DNA from 4 places in the Marinobacter fonticola genome. Region 4 is predicted to be linked to each of the others. Evidence: predicted binding sites of a transcription regulator. Region 4 holds the regulator's gene; each other region holds the start of a gene.

Region 1 (2,991 bases), 2.1 Mb from region 4:
ACACCTTGAACTTTTCGGAGGATTCGCCTTGGACCACGCGTAACGCGACGTTATGCAGCAGCTCTTTGTCCAGGCGCTCACGGATGTTGCGACTGGTGACGAACTTGCCTTCCCGACCGGCAAACGGCGAGTCGTTGACCTGGAAGGTCATGCTCACGGTCGGCTCGTCCACCGTCAGGGCCGGCAAACGCTCGGCATTCTGCGGATCGCACAATGTGTCGGAAATGAACAGCTCGCTGATGCCGCTGATACACACGATGTCACCGGCACTGGCCTCTTCCACCGGCACCCGCTGCAATCCGTGGAAACCTTTGACCTCAAGCACCTTGGCGTTGCGCTTCTTATCATGCCGGTCGATTACCGCTACCTGCTGACCGGGACGCAGCTTGCCGCGGGTGATACGGCCAATACCGATTACGCCCACGTAGCTGTCGTAGTCCAGCTGGGAAATCTGCATCTGGAACGGGGCGTCCATGTCGACATCCGGCGCCGGGACGTGATGCGTGATGGCCTCGAACAGCGGCGTCATATCGTCCGCCAGCTGATCCGCTTCCGGGCCGGCAATGCCGTTCAGAGCCGAAGCGTAGACGATGGGAAAGTCCAGTTGCTCGTCGGTCGCACCCAGGCGGTCGAATAGATCGAAAACTTCGTTGATCACCCAATCCGGACGCGCGCCGGGACGGTCAACCTTATTCACCACTACGATCGGCTTCAGGCCACGGTCGAACGCTTTCTGGGTGACGAAGCGGGTCTGCGGCATGGGGCCATCGACGGCGTCCACCAACAACAGTACCGAGTCCACCATAGACATGACACGCTCAACCTCACCGCCAAAATCGGCGTGGCCCGGGGTGTCGACAATATTGATCTGGTACTCGTTCCAACGAATCGCGGTGTTCTTGGCGAGGATGGTGATGCCCCGCTCTTTCTCCTGGTCGTTGGAGTCCATGATTCGCTCGGCGCCACTGGATTTGCGGTCCAGGGTACCGGACTGCTCCAGCAGCTTGTCGACCAGCGTCGTCTTACCATGGTCGACGTGAGCAATGATGGCGATATTTCGGCGTTTTTCGATCACAAAAAAATCCTGCGGCATGCAACTGACCTGAGAGGGGCCTATATAAGGAAACAGGAAGCCTGTCCGGCATGCCATCTCAAATCGGGGAAATGTTCGGTTAAGGAGCGCTTCGACAGCTCCGGCTGTGGGCGCCAGATATTGGAGGTCACCCTCGGGCGCGCGCAGTATATCGAAAACCGGCCCGAGTAACTACGTCAACTCAAGCAATGCGCTCAAATTGTGACCAACGGTTCCGGCTGACACGAGACGATTCAGCTGAACACCGTCAACGGTCCAAAAGGATGCATAAATACCATTATTGCACCAATTTAGAGCATAAAGCGCACTATCCCTGCCCTGCCACCCTGCGTTAGGGTGCAGCTTCCGCCCTGTAAATGCTCACGCTGCACCACCATCGACCGAGCCAACAATATTGGCAAGCGCTTTGCTTAACTGTTTGCAGCCGAATTTGCAGGCACGGCCGCAGCACTTTTGATAAGCTGCCCTGCGCCTGTCGAATGAATCGGACGCTGAACGGGCTGTTTCAAGGCCATTCAGCCGAGCCGGCTCCACAAAAGACATAAACTGACGGAGTATGCGTAATGTCCAAGACGCTTGACCTGATCAAAGAATACGAAGTGAAGTGGATTGACCTGCGGTTTACCGACAGCCGCGGCAAAGAGCAACACGTGACGATGCCCACTTCTGAAATCGACGACGACTTTTTCACCGACGGCAAGATGTTCGATGGCTCTTCCATCTCCGGCTGGAAAGGCATCAACGAATCCGACATGATCCTGATGCCGGACGACAGCACCGGTGTTATCGATCCGTTCACCGAAGAAACCACGCTGAACATCACCTGCGATATCGTCGAGCCGACCACCATGCAGGGTTACGAGCGCGATCCGCGTTCCGTCGCCCGTCGCGCCGAAGAATACCTGAAGTCCACCGGCATTGCCGATGGCGCACTGTTCGGCCCGGAGCCTGAGTTCTTCGTATTCGACTCCGTCAAGTGGCGCACCGACATGAACGGCGCTATGTACGAAATCTACTCTGAGGAAGCCGCCTGGGTTTCCGGCGAAGATTTCGAGCGCAACAACATCGGTCACCGTCCGGGTGTGAAAGGCGGCTATTTCCCGGTTCCGCCGGTTGACAGCCTGCACGACCTGCGTGGCGCCATGTGTGCGGCCATGGAGTCCATGGGCCTGGAAATCGAAGTTCATCACCACGAAGTAGGCACCGCTGGTCAGTGCGAAATCGGCGTTGGCGCCAACACGCTGACCAAGAAGGCCGACGAAGTGCAGATCCTCAAGTATTGCGTGCACAACGTGGCTCACGCCTACGGCAAAACAGCCACGTTCATGCCTAAGCCGGTCGTGGGTGACAACGGTTCCGGTATGCACGTTCACATGTCCTTGAACAAGGACGGCAAGAACATCTTTGCGGGCGACGGCTACGCCGGCCTGAGCGAGATGGCCCTGTACTACATCGGCGGCATCATCAAACACGCCAAGACTCTCAACGCTTTCACCAACGCCTCGACCAACAGCTACAAGCGCCTGGTTCCTGGCTTCGAAGCACCGGTCATGCTGGCCTATTCTGCCCGTAACCGTTCGGCTTCGATCCGGATCCCGTACGTCAGTAGCCCGAAGGGGCGTCGTGTTGAGGTCCGCTTCCCGGATGCAGCCGCCAACCCGTACCTGGCCTTCGCTGCCATGCTGATGGCCGGCCTTGACGGTATCCAGAACAAGATCCACCCGGGCGATGCCATGGACAAGGATCTGTACGATCTGCCGAAGGAAGAGGCGCTCAACATCCCGACCGTGTGCGAAACCTTCCAGGAAGCGCTCGATACACTGGAGAAGGATCACGAGTTCCTGACTCGTGGCGGCGTCTTCACCGAGGACATGATCGCAGGTTACATCGACCTGAAG
Region 2 (2,991 bases), 1.4 Mb from region 4:
GCTCGACGCGTGCGACACGGATCGGTCCGCGTTGGAGGCCGTCCTGGCAGCGATCCAATCCTTTACCGACACGGAGCAAACCCGAGACGATCTGACGCTGGTCTCGGTCGATGTGGCGCTATCGGCGGTGCTGGATGAGCTGCCTCAACGGGTCGCGCAATCGGCTCTGGGCGGTCCGGCGCGCTGGACTTGCGAGTACGAAGTGGCGGGTGAAACTTTGTCCCAGTTCAATCCGCTGCCTCTGCTGCTGCATATTTGCATGGAGGTTCCGGGTTTGAGGCGGCGGAGCGGCGAGGTCTACACCATACTCTCGGAGCTGTACACCAACGCGCTGGAGCACGGCGTACTCAAGCTGCCCTCTAGTTGGAAAAGTTCGCCCGAGGGGTTTGGCCACTACTATGCTGAGCGAGAGCGGCGTCTGCGCAGTGCCGGCAAGCACGATACCGTACGCTTTCGGCTCCAGCATGAAACAGGTCAGAAGGGCGGCGAGCTCCGGGTCAGTTGCAGCGATAGCGGGGAGGGCTTCGACTATACTGATGGCGCATTGTCTTCTCTTGAGAACGATGGTTACGCTGGGCGGGGCCTGGCGTTGCTGCATCAACTGTGTGAGTCGCTGACACACCGGGGCAGCGGGAATGAAGTCGAGGCCGTCTATTGCTGGTCCATTGATTCCCGGTAGCCCTCCGCGATGTCATGAGCGGTACCGCGCTGAGCGCCGGGCACGACGTGTCTGCTGGGGCCAAGCCGCAAGCGAGCGCCCATGTGCAGTAGACCTGTTGTGCAGTAGACCTGTAAGGAGACGAGACGACCATGAACCAAAAGCCACATCTGGATGGCGAAGCCCTGGCGGAACTGCGTGAAGTCATGGAGGACGAGTTCGAGGTTCTGATCAGGACCTATCTGAGCGACTCCAGCGAACGGCTTGATGCGCTGCGCTCGTCGTTGCGGGAGCGCAACGTGGATGCATTCACCAAGTCGGCCCACAGTTTCAAAGGCAGCTGCATCAATATCGGAGCGCCGCGCCTCGGTTCCCTGTGCTCGGACGCGGAATTGGCCGGACGAGAAGACCGGCTCGATGAAGCGGTGCACATTCTGGACGATATACAAAGCGAGTTTTCTGCGGTTCGCGAACTCCTGGAACGGACACTGATCCGATGAATGTTTCTACCTGACCACCCTCGATGCGCGTTGATGGCTCTTTGGCAGTGACTCTACCGCGCCCTGGCGGGTTGTCCTTTCCTTAGCGCCTATTGGACTTCGTATTGTTGACACCTGTCTTGTATTAAAAAGATTGGCACCTATCTTGCTCCGAAACAAACAATTGTTCTAACTACGCCAAAACGGCAAGAGGTTGCCATGTCCGGAATGGTGCTGACGCCTGTGTCACCCACCCCTGAAAAAACAATTGAACGTCAAGGTTCTGCGTCGGAGAGCGAGCGGCCGGCGGAGAGGTTTGAAGCTGTCTCGGCGCGTGAAAAGGCGCGTCTGGAGCAAAAGGACGCGCGGCAGGATCGTGCCGATCGCGTGGCCGAGGAAGACCGGGTGGCCAGGCAAAAGTCGGAGCAGCAGCGCCTGGAGGAAAATCGGGCCAAGCCGGCTGAAAACGCGGACGAGTCTGGAAAACCAAACGAGAGCGCCAGGTCGGGCGATAAAGCCTCAGAATCGTCACCAGCAGATAAGGAGACGACCGCTGAGAGTGCCGGTGACGCTTCTGAGACGCCGGATCAGCAAACTGGCGCCATCGGCGACGAAATTTTGCCGATGTTGTTTGGCCTGCCTTTGCCGCAGGAAAGCGTAACTCAAGGCCCGCGGAGCCTGACCACAGGTGTGGGCACGCAGATGGGCACGCAGAGTAGCGGGATGGCGGGCGTTTCCACCGCGGTCATGGACAAACTGATGATGCAGCCCTTGCAGCAGGGCAGTGCGGGTGGTGGAAGCGATTCCGATAGCTTGCTGGGCATGAAGAGCGAGCAGCTCGGCGCGTTGGTCGGTAAGTCGGCCTTGGGCGCCGACGGCAAGGCGGCGGATTTTTCCGCCCAGCTTGCGCGTTTCCAGGGGAGTGGGGAGACGGGCGCCCTGCAAAACAATGCCACGGCCTTGCAGCGGGGTCTGGAAGGGCGCGAGTCCCAGGCCACCCTGAAAAGCTATTCCACCAGCCTGGACCTGCCGGTTCAGCACGCCCAATGGGGTGAGAAAGTGACGGGTAAGCTGGCTTGGTTGACCGCCCAGCGCATGTCCACTGCGGAAATTCATATCACTCCGCCGGATCTCGGTCCCCTGGAGGTTCGTGTTCAGGTCCAGCAGGATCAGGCTCACGTGACCGTCCACGCGACGCACTCCGCTGTACGTGATCAGCTTGAACTGAATGGTCACCGGCTGCGCGATATGCTGCAGGAAAATGGCCTCACTCTGGAGAAGTTCGAGGTTTCGGCCGACGCCTCCGACCAGGGCGCTCAGCAGCAACTTGCGGATGAGGGCCAGTCTGGTCGCTACGGCTTCGGTTCCGAAGGTGAAGGCGATGGCTTGGAAGATACCTTGGGTAGCGGCAGTTTGGACCTGAGCTGGCGCGGCGAGGTTGACCTCTACGCCTAAGATGTCGTCACTCCTGGCCGGCATCTATCTGCCGGCCGGTGGTTTATGTCTTCCCGTACAGCGGCTAGACTTCTGTTTTATAAACGTGTCTGGAATAAAGAGCGCGACGGTGGCCAGCCACAAAACCTGGCCGCTTTCCTGCAGAATTCGGCTTTCATGTGACGTAATTGGTCTGCTCCTTGCTTAAGATCCGGGCGTATTCGTGGAGTGACAATAAACTGACTGTTGGGAACTATGGCAGAGAATACGGAGCAGGCGCCCGCGGGCAAGAAGGGTAAACTTAAACTCATTATTGGCCTGGTCGTCGTGATCGTATTGGCCGTGGCTCTATCGATAGGCGGGACGCTCTGGTTTCTCCAGTCTGGCGACGATGCCGAGACGCAGGACGGCGACGCTGAT
Region 3 (2,991 bases), 1.4 Mb from region 4:
AGAAAGCCGGTGCCGCGCCATTTCACCAGAGCGCTGAGAAGCATGTAGAGAATACCCGCTGCGACCAATCCACCCAGGGTTTCTTCCATGCCGAACTTGGCTTTGGCAGCGATTATCGGTGCGATAAACGCAAAGGACGACGCCAGGAAAATGGGAATCTGACCGCCGGTGATGATCTGAAAAAGCAGCGTGCCGATACCGGCCGTGAATAGAGCGACATTGGGATCCATTCCCGTAATCAAGGGCATGAGCACCAGGGCGCCGAAGGCGACCAGCAACATCTGCGCGCCAGAAATGACCTGGCGCCATACCGGTTCGTTCGGGGTGCTTTGCATCGTCAGTGGTCCTTTTGCTTGGTGCCGAAAATCTTGTCCCCAGCGTCGCCGAGGCCGGGCAGGATATAGCCTTTCTCGTTGAGCCGGTCATCGATGGAGGCCGTGTAAATGGACACGTCAGGATGCGCCTCCAGGACCTTTTCAATACCCTCGGGTGCCGCCACCAGGACCAGCGCGCGGATCTCGGTGCTACCAGCTTTCTTTAGCAAGTCGATGGTGGAGATCATTGAGCCGCCTGTGGCGAGCATCGGGTCGACGATCATGGCCAGACGCTGGTCCAGTTCGCCTACCAGTTTTTCCAGGTAAGTACTGGCTTCCAGGGTTTCTTCGTTACGCACCTGACCCACCACGCTGACCCGTGCGCCGGGGATCAATGTCAACACACCTTCCAGCATGCCCATCCCGGCTCGGAGGATGGGCACGATGGTGACTTTTTTGCCACTCAGGCGTTCCACTTCGACCGGTCCTGCCCATCCCTCGAGAGTGTGCTTTTCCAGCTGGAAATCCTGGGTCGCTTCGTAGGTTAGCAGGGCGGCGACTTCCTGGGCGAGTTCACGGAAATTCTTGGTGCTGATATCGGCCCGGCGCATCAGGCCGAGTTTATGGCGGATGAGGGGGTGCTTTACCTCGTGGACGGGCATGATTCACCTTTATCGTTCGGGTTCTCGAAGAAGACGACGGCGCGAATGCGTACCGGGGCATCCAAAATGCTAATAAGGATACCTTACTTGGCAGGGTCAGTCAGTCCACATACTTGGCAGGGTCAGTCCACATAGGCGGGGCGGACAGTCTGCCTTGACGGGGTAGGTCTCTGTTTTTACGGATTTCACGTTATTGGTATGGATATTGCGCTAACACTCTCAGATGCAGGCGTGCCGTCAAAAATACGACATCACGGTACGCGGCTTAATACGCTCATGAGGAGATCTACGGGTGGTGGACAGAGCACTGGTCCTCAATAACGTCAAATCGCTGACTAGCGGCAATCTGGGTGTTCCGCTCCTGCTGATGGCCTTGCTGGGCATGATGATCCTGCCGATGCCGGTTTTCCTGCTGGACGTGCTGTTTACCTTCAATATCACGCTGTCCATCGTGATTCTGCTGGTGTGTGTGTACGCCATGCGGCCGATGGAGTTTGCGGCGTTCCCGACGGTGTTGCTGGTCGCGACGTTGTTGCGTCTGGCCTTGAACGTTGCGTCTACCCGTATCGTCTTGCTGAACGGCCACGAAGGCGGGGCCGCAGCCGGTAAGGTTATCGAATCCTTTGGCGAGGTTTTGATCGGTGGCAACTACGCCGTGGGTCTGGTGGTCTTCGCGATCCTGATGATCATCAACTTCATGGTGGTGACCAAGGGCGCCGGCCGGGTGTCCGAAGTCAGCGCCCGCTTTACCCTGGATGCGATGCCAGGCAAGCAGATGGCCATCGATGCCGACCTCAACGCGGGCCTGATCAACCAGGACGAAGCCAAAGCCCGGCGTTCGGAAATCGCCGAGGAAGCGGATTTCTACGGTTCCATGGACGGTGCCAGCAAGTTTGTTAAGGGGGATGCGATCGCTGGTCTGCTGATCCTCTTTATTAACATCATTGGCGGTGTCGTCATCGGCATGCTGCAGCACGATTTGGCCTTCGTCGACGCCATGCGCAGCTACGCGCTGCTGACGATCGGTGACGGTCTGGTTGCGCAGATTCCATCACTGCTGCTGTCCACGTCGGCCGCCATCATGGTGACGCGGGTCACCACCAGCCAGGACATGGGCCAGCAGATTCTGTCCCAGATGTTTACCGCGCCAAGAGCCCTGGGTATTGCGGCCGCTATTCTGATCATTCTCGGTGCGATTCCCGGAATGCCCCACGTCGCCTTTCTCGGTCTGGGCTTTCTCTCTGCGGGTCTGGCCTACTACATCTGGAAGCATCAGCAGCAGCAAGTCGAAGAGGATGACAGCGTCTTTCCGGCCCGTGGCGGCGGTGCGCCCCGTACTGCGCCGGCACCTGGCTCTCAGCCGGGTAGCGATAATGGGGGCAAGGCCCTGCCGGGACCGAGTGAAACCAAGGAGCTGGGCTGGGACGATGTGGCCACGGTCGATATCGTCGGCCTGGAAGTGGGCTATCGCCTGATTCCGTTGGTGGATCGCTCCCAGGGCGGTCAGCTGCTTACCCGGATTAAGGGTGTGCGCAAGAAGCTTTCCCAGGATCTGGGCTTTCTGATGCCCTCGGTACACATCCGCGACAATCTGGACCTGATGCCCAATGTCTACCGTATCACCCTGATGGGCGTGACCATCGCCGAAGCGGAGATTCATCCGGACCGCGAGCTGGCCATCGATCCGGGGCAGGTCTTCGGCAAGATCGAAGGTATCGAAGGCAAGGACCCCGCGTTCGGTCTGGATGCTTGCTGGATCGAGCCGGAGAAGAAAGATCAGGCGCAGACTTTGGGCTACACGGTGGTCGACGCCAGTACCGTGGTCGCCACGCACCTCAACCAGATTTTGCAGAAGCATGCCCACGAGTTGATCGGCCACGAGGAAGTGCAAAAGTGGCTGGAACAGCTGGAGAAGATTTCGCCCAAACTGGCCGAAGAGCTGGTGCCGAACACCATCACCATCAGCCTGCTGCTGAAAGTGCTGCAGAATCTGCTGAAAGAAGAAGTACCGGTCC
Region 4 (2,991 bases):
CTGGCCAATGCCTGTGCTGCCCAGGCGCTCGCGGGAGACCAGATTGTTGAAAATCTGGGCTTCCTCAAGCTCTGGATAGCGCCGAGCAATATGCTCGGCGATCAATTCCAGGATTCGCTTCTTGCTGGTTCCCGGCACACCGCTAAGGGTGAGCTCGGGAACCAGGATGGACTGTATGGTTAAAGGTGTTTCCGTCATGGATGGAATGCTTTCCTAATATGAAACGGATAACGATTGACGCTTAATGAAGCGGCTAGCGACTGGCTGCGCCGTGCATTCGGTCGACCGTCTTCTCCTTGTGCTTCAGGATCTGCCGATCAAGTTTGTCCACGAGCGAATCGATCGCCGCATACATGTCTTCGTTCTGAGCCTTTGCGTGAACCTCCCCGCCGACGACATGCAGCGTGGCTTCAGCGGTATGGCGGAGTTTTACCACGGACAGGGTCACCTGACAGTTGCTGATATGGTCGAAATGACGTTCAAGTTTTTGAAATTTTTCAGACACATACTCTTTCAGGGGAGGGGTTAATTCGACATGGTGACCTGACATATTGAGTTGCATAGGCTTCTCCTACTTGTCGACATGCACGGGCGCTTAAGAGCGCGCCCGATGTTGAGCCCGTCGCGTGCGGCGGACGCCTGAAATTATGTCTGGCCGCCCGGACTTGAGGGCGGCTGTCCCTCATAACGGTCTTACGCTGTATCCGTATTTGCGTTATACCAATCGTTTACGTTCGTTGGACGGCGGTATATGCATGGCTTCGCGATATTTGGCAACTGTTCGCCGGGCGACGTTGATACCCTGATCGCCAAGTAGGGCGGCGATTTTGCTATCGCTAAGCGGCTTCTTTGGCGTTTCCGCCGCCACCAGTTTCTTGATCATGGCACGGATTGCCGTGGACGAACACTCCCCGCCTTCGTTCGTGCTGACGTGGCTGGAGAAGAAATACTTCAGCTCGAAAATGCCGCGGGGCGTATGCATGTACTTCTGGGTGGTGACCCGCGAGATGGTCGACTCATGCATGCCGACCGCCTGGGCGATATCGGACAGAATGAGAGGCTTCATCGACTCCTCGCCATGATCGAGAAAGCCTTGCTGATGTTCGACAATACGGGTGGCGACTTTAAGCAGGGTTTCGTTACGGCTTTGTAGGCTCTTGATAAACCACTTGGCCTCCTGCAACTGATCGCGCAAATAGGTGTTGTCGGCGCTACTGTCCGCCCGCCGGATCAGCGCGGCGTAACCGGCGTTCACCCGGATCCGAGGGGCGATTTCCGGGTTCAGTTCGACGCGCCACCGGCCTTTCGATTTGCTCACCACCACATCCGGCACCACATAGTCGGGTTCGCCTTGCTCCATGGAGTCGCCCGGACGCGGATTCAGTGTCTGGATCAGCGCGAGTACGGCCTTGAGTTGTTCTTCGGTGAGGCGGCTGCGGCGTAGGAGTTGAGCGTAATCACGGTTGCCCAGCAGGTTGATGTAGTGACTGATGACCAGGCGCGCCTGCGGTAGCCAGGGCGTGTCATGCGGCAACTGGTTAAGCTGAATCAGTAAACATTCCTGCAGATCGCGGGCAAAAACCCCCGGCGGATCGAAATGCTGGAGCCGGCGCAGGACCGCCTCGACTTCGTCCAGTTCCAGAGGGTCCTCGTCGGCTTCGTCCTCCAATCCCGCGTGGATATCCTCGACGCTCGTGATGAGGTAGCCGCGGGTATCCACCGAATCCAGCAGCGCGTGTGCAATGGCGCGGTCGCGGTCGCTCATGGGCGTCAGGTTGAGTTGCCAGAGCAGGTGATCCTGGAGGGTTTCTGTCGGTGAGTTGCGAGACTCAAAGTCGCTGTCGTCTTCGTCGTCGCCGCGGGAGGCTGAGGTAGGTGCGGATTGGTAGATGTCGTCCCAGGCTGTATCGACCGGGAGATCGTCGGGGATGTCCTGCTGGTTGTCGGCAGACCAATCCGGCTCTTCGCTCGGTTCATCCCAGCTATTGTCTTCCTGCTGGGAGTCTGAATCATTCTGCTCTTTGGATTCAGCCTCGTTGCTGCTGTTTTCGTTCTCGGCGGACGTGTCCGAGCCTTCCTCCTCCTCGGAGGTTTCCAGCATCGGGTTGGAGTCCAGCGCTTGTTGGATCTCTTGCTGAAGATCCAGCGTCGACAGTTGCAGAAGGCGTATGGCCTGCTGCAACTGCGGTGTCATGGTGAGCTGCTGACCCAGCTTAAGCTGGAGCGAAGCTTTCATTACCATTGATTTATCCCGTCACCCTAATGCTCTCGGCGTTAATTTTTTGCCGAACCACGTCGCGCCCGGAGTTATAGGGCATTGATCCCGGACTTAGAAAGTGGCGACTTAGTTCTACAAGCAATTTCTTTGCCGAAGTTTACTGCCATGGGTGTGCAGATGACAACGTTCTGGCCGCCGATGTTTGAGCCCATACTCGGACGGCCATGTTTCGAGTTTAGCGTTTTCGCAGAAATATGCGACAGCCAGCCCCTTTGAAGCATCAGACAAGATGGAAGCATCAGACAAGATGCCGGGCTGTGGTTCTGTGAGTGCTTTTGCTCTTCTGTATTGCTTTCTGTACTGCGTTTGGCATCAGTTGAACTCATCTCACGCCGATTCTTGTTACAGGCGAAATTCGTTGCCTAAATAAACTTCCTTGACCTGCTGATTTGCCAGTATGTCGTCGGCATGTCCGGAGGCGATGATGTGGCCTCCACTGACGATATAGGCATTTTCGCAGATATCCAGGGTCTCTCGCACGTTATGATCTGTAATCAGCACGCCAATACCTTTGTCCCGGAGGTGACGGATGATCTGCTTGATATCGCTGACCGATATCGGATCCACGCCGGCAAAAGGTTCATCCAACAGGATAAAGGCGGGTTCCATAGCCAGCGCGCGGGCAATTTCCACTCGCCGTCTTTCGCCGCCGGAGAGTGACATGCCCATGCTGTCGCGAATATGAGTGATGTGGAATTCTTCCAGCAGGTTTT

The links. Region 4 encodes sigma-54, which starts transcription at its own class of promoters, with help from an activator protein. Its sites were predicted from a motif close to ANTGGCATNNANNTTGCTNT; they were not measured.
Region 1: the regulator sigma-54 is predicted to act here: its motif matches at 1,487-1,506, upstream of glnA (glutamate--ammonia ligase).
Region 2: the regulator sigma-54 is predicted to act here: its motif matches at 1,291-1,310, upstream of FXO11_RS07100 (flagellar hook-length control protein FliK).
Region 3: the regulator sigma-54 is predicted to act here: its motif matches at 1,169-1,188, upstream of flhA (flagellar biosynthesis protein FlhA).

Annotation. Positions count from the first base shown of each region.
Region 1 is NZ_CP043042.1:864,363-867,353, reverse strand. Features, by position in the region: gene typA (translational GTPase TypA) at 1-1,075, opposite strand, end outside; gene glnA (glutamate--ammonia ligase) at 1,657-2,991, shown strand, end outside.
Region 2 is NZ_CP043042.1:1,587,102-1,590,092, forward strand. Features, by position in the region: gene FXO11_RS07090 (ATP-binding SpoIIE family protein phosphatase) at 1-679, shown strand, start outside; gene FXO11_RS07095 (Hpt domain-containing protein) at 811-1,158, shown strand; gene FXO11_RS07100 (flagellar hook-length control protein FliK) at 1,357-2,592, shown strand; gene FXO11_RS07105 (flagellar basal body-associated FliL family protein) at 2,827-2,991, shown strand, end outside.
Region 3 is NZ_CP043042.1:1,597,651-1,600,641, forward strand. Features, by position in the region: gene FXO11_RS07150 (uracil-xanthine permease family protein) at 1-335, opposite strand, end outside; gene upp (uracil phosphoribosyltransferase) at 338-976, opposite strand; gene flhA (flagellar biosynthesis protein FlhA) at 1,344-2,991, shown strand, end outside.
Region 4 is NZ_CP043042.1:2,992,821-2,995,811, reverse strand. Features, by position in the region: gene ptsN (PTS IIA-like nitrogen regulatory protein PtsN) at 1-198, opposite strand, end outside; gene hpf (ribosome hibernation-promoting factor, HPF/YfiA family) at 254-562, opposite strand; gene FXO11_RS13325 (RNA polymerase factor sigma-54) at 716-2,236, opposite strand; gene lptB (LPS export ABC transporter ATP-binding protein) at 2,621-2,991, opposite strand, start outside.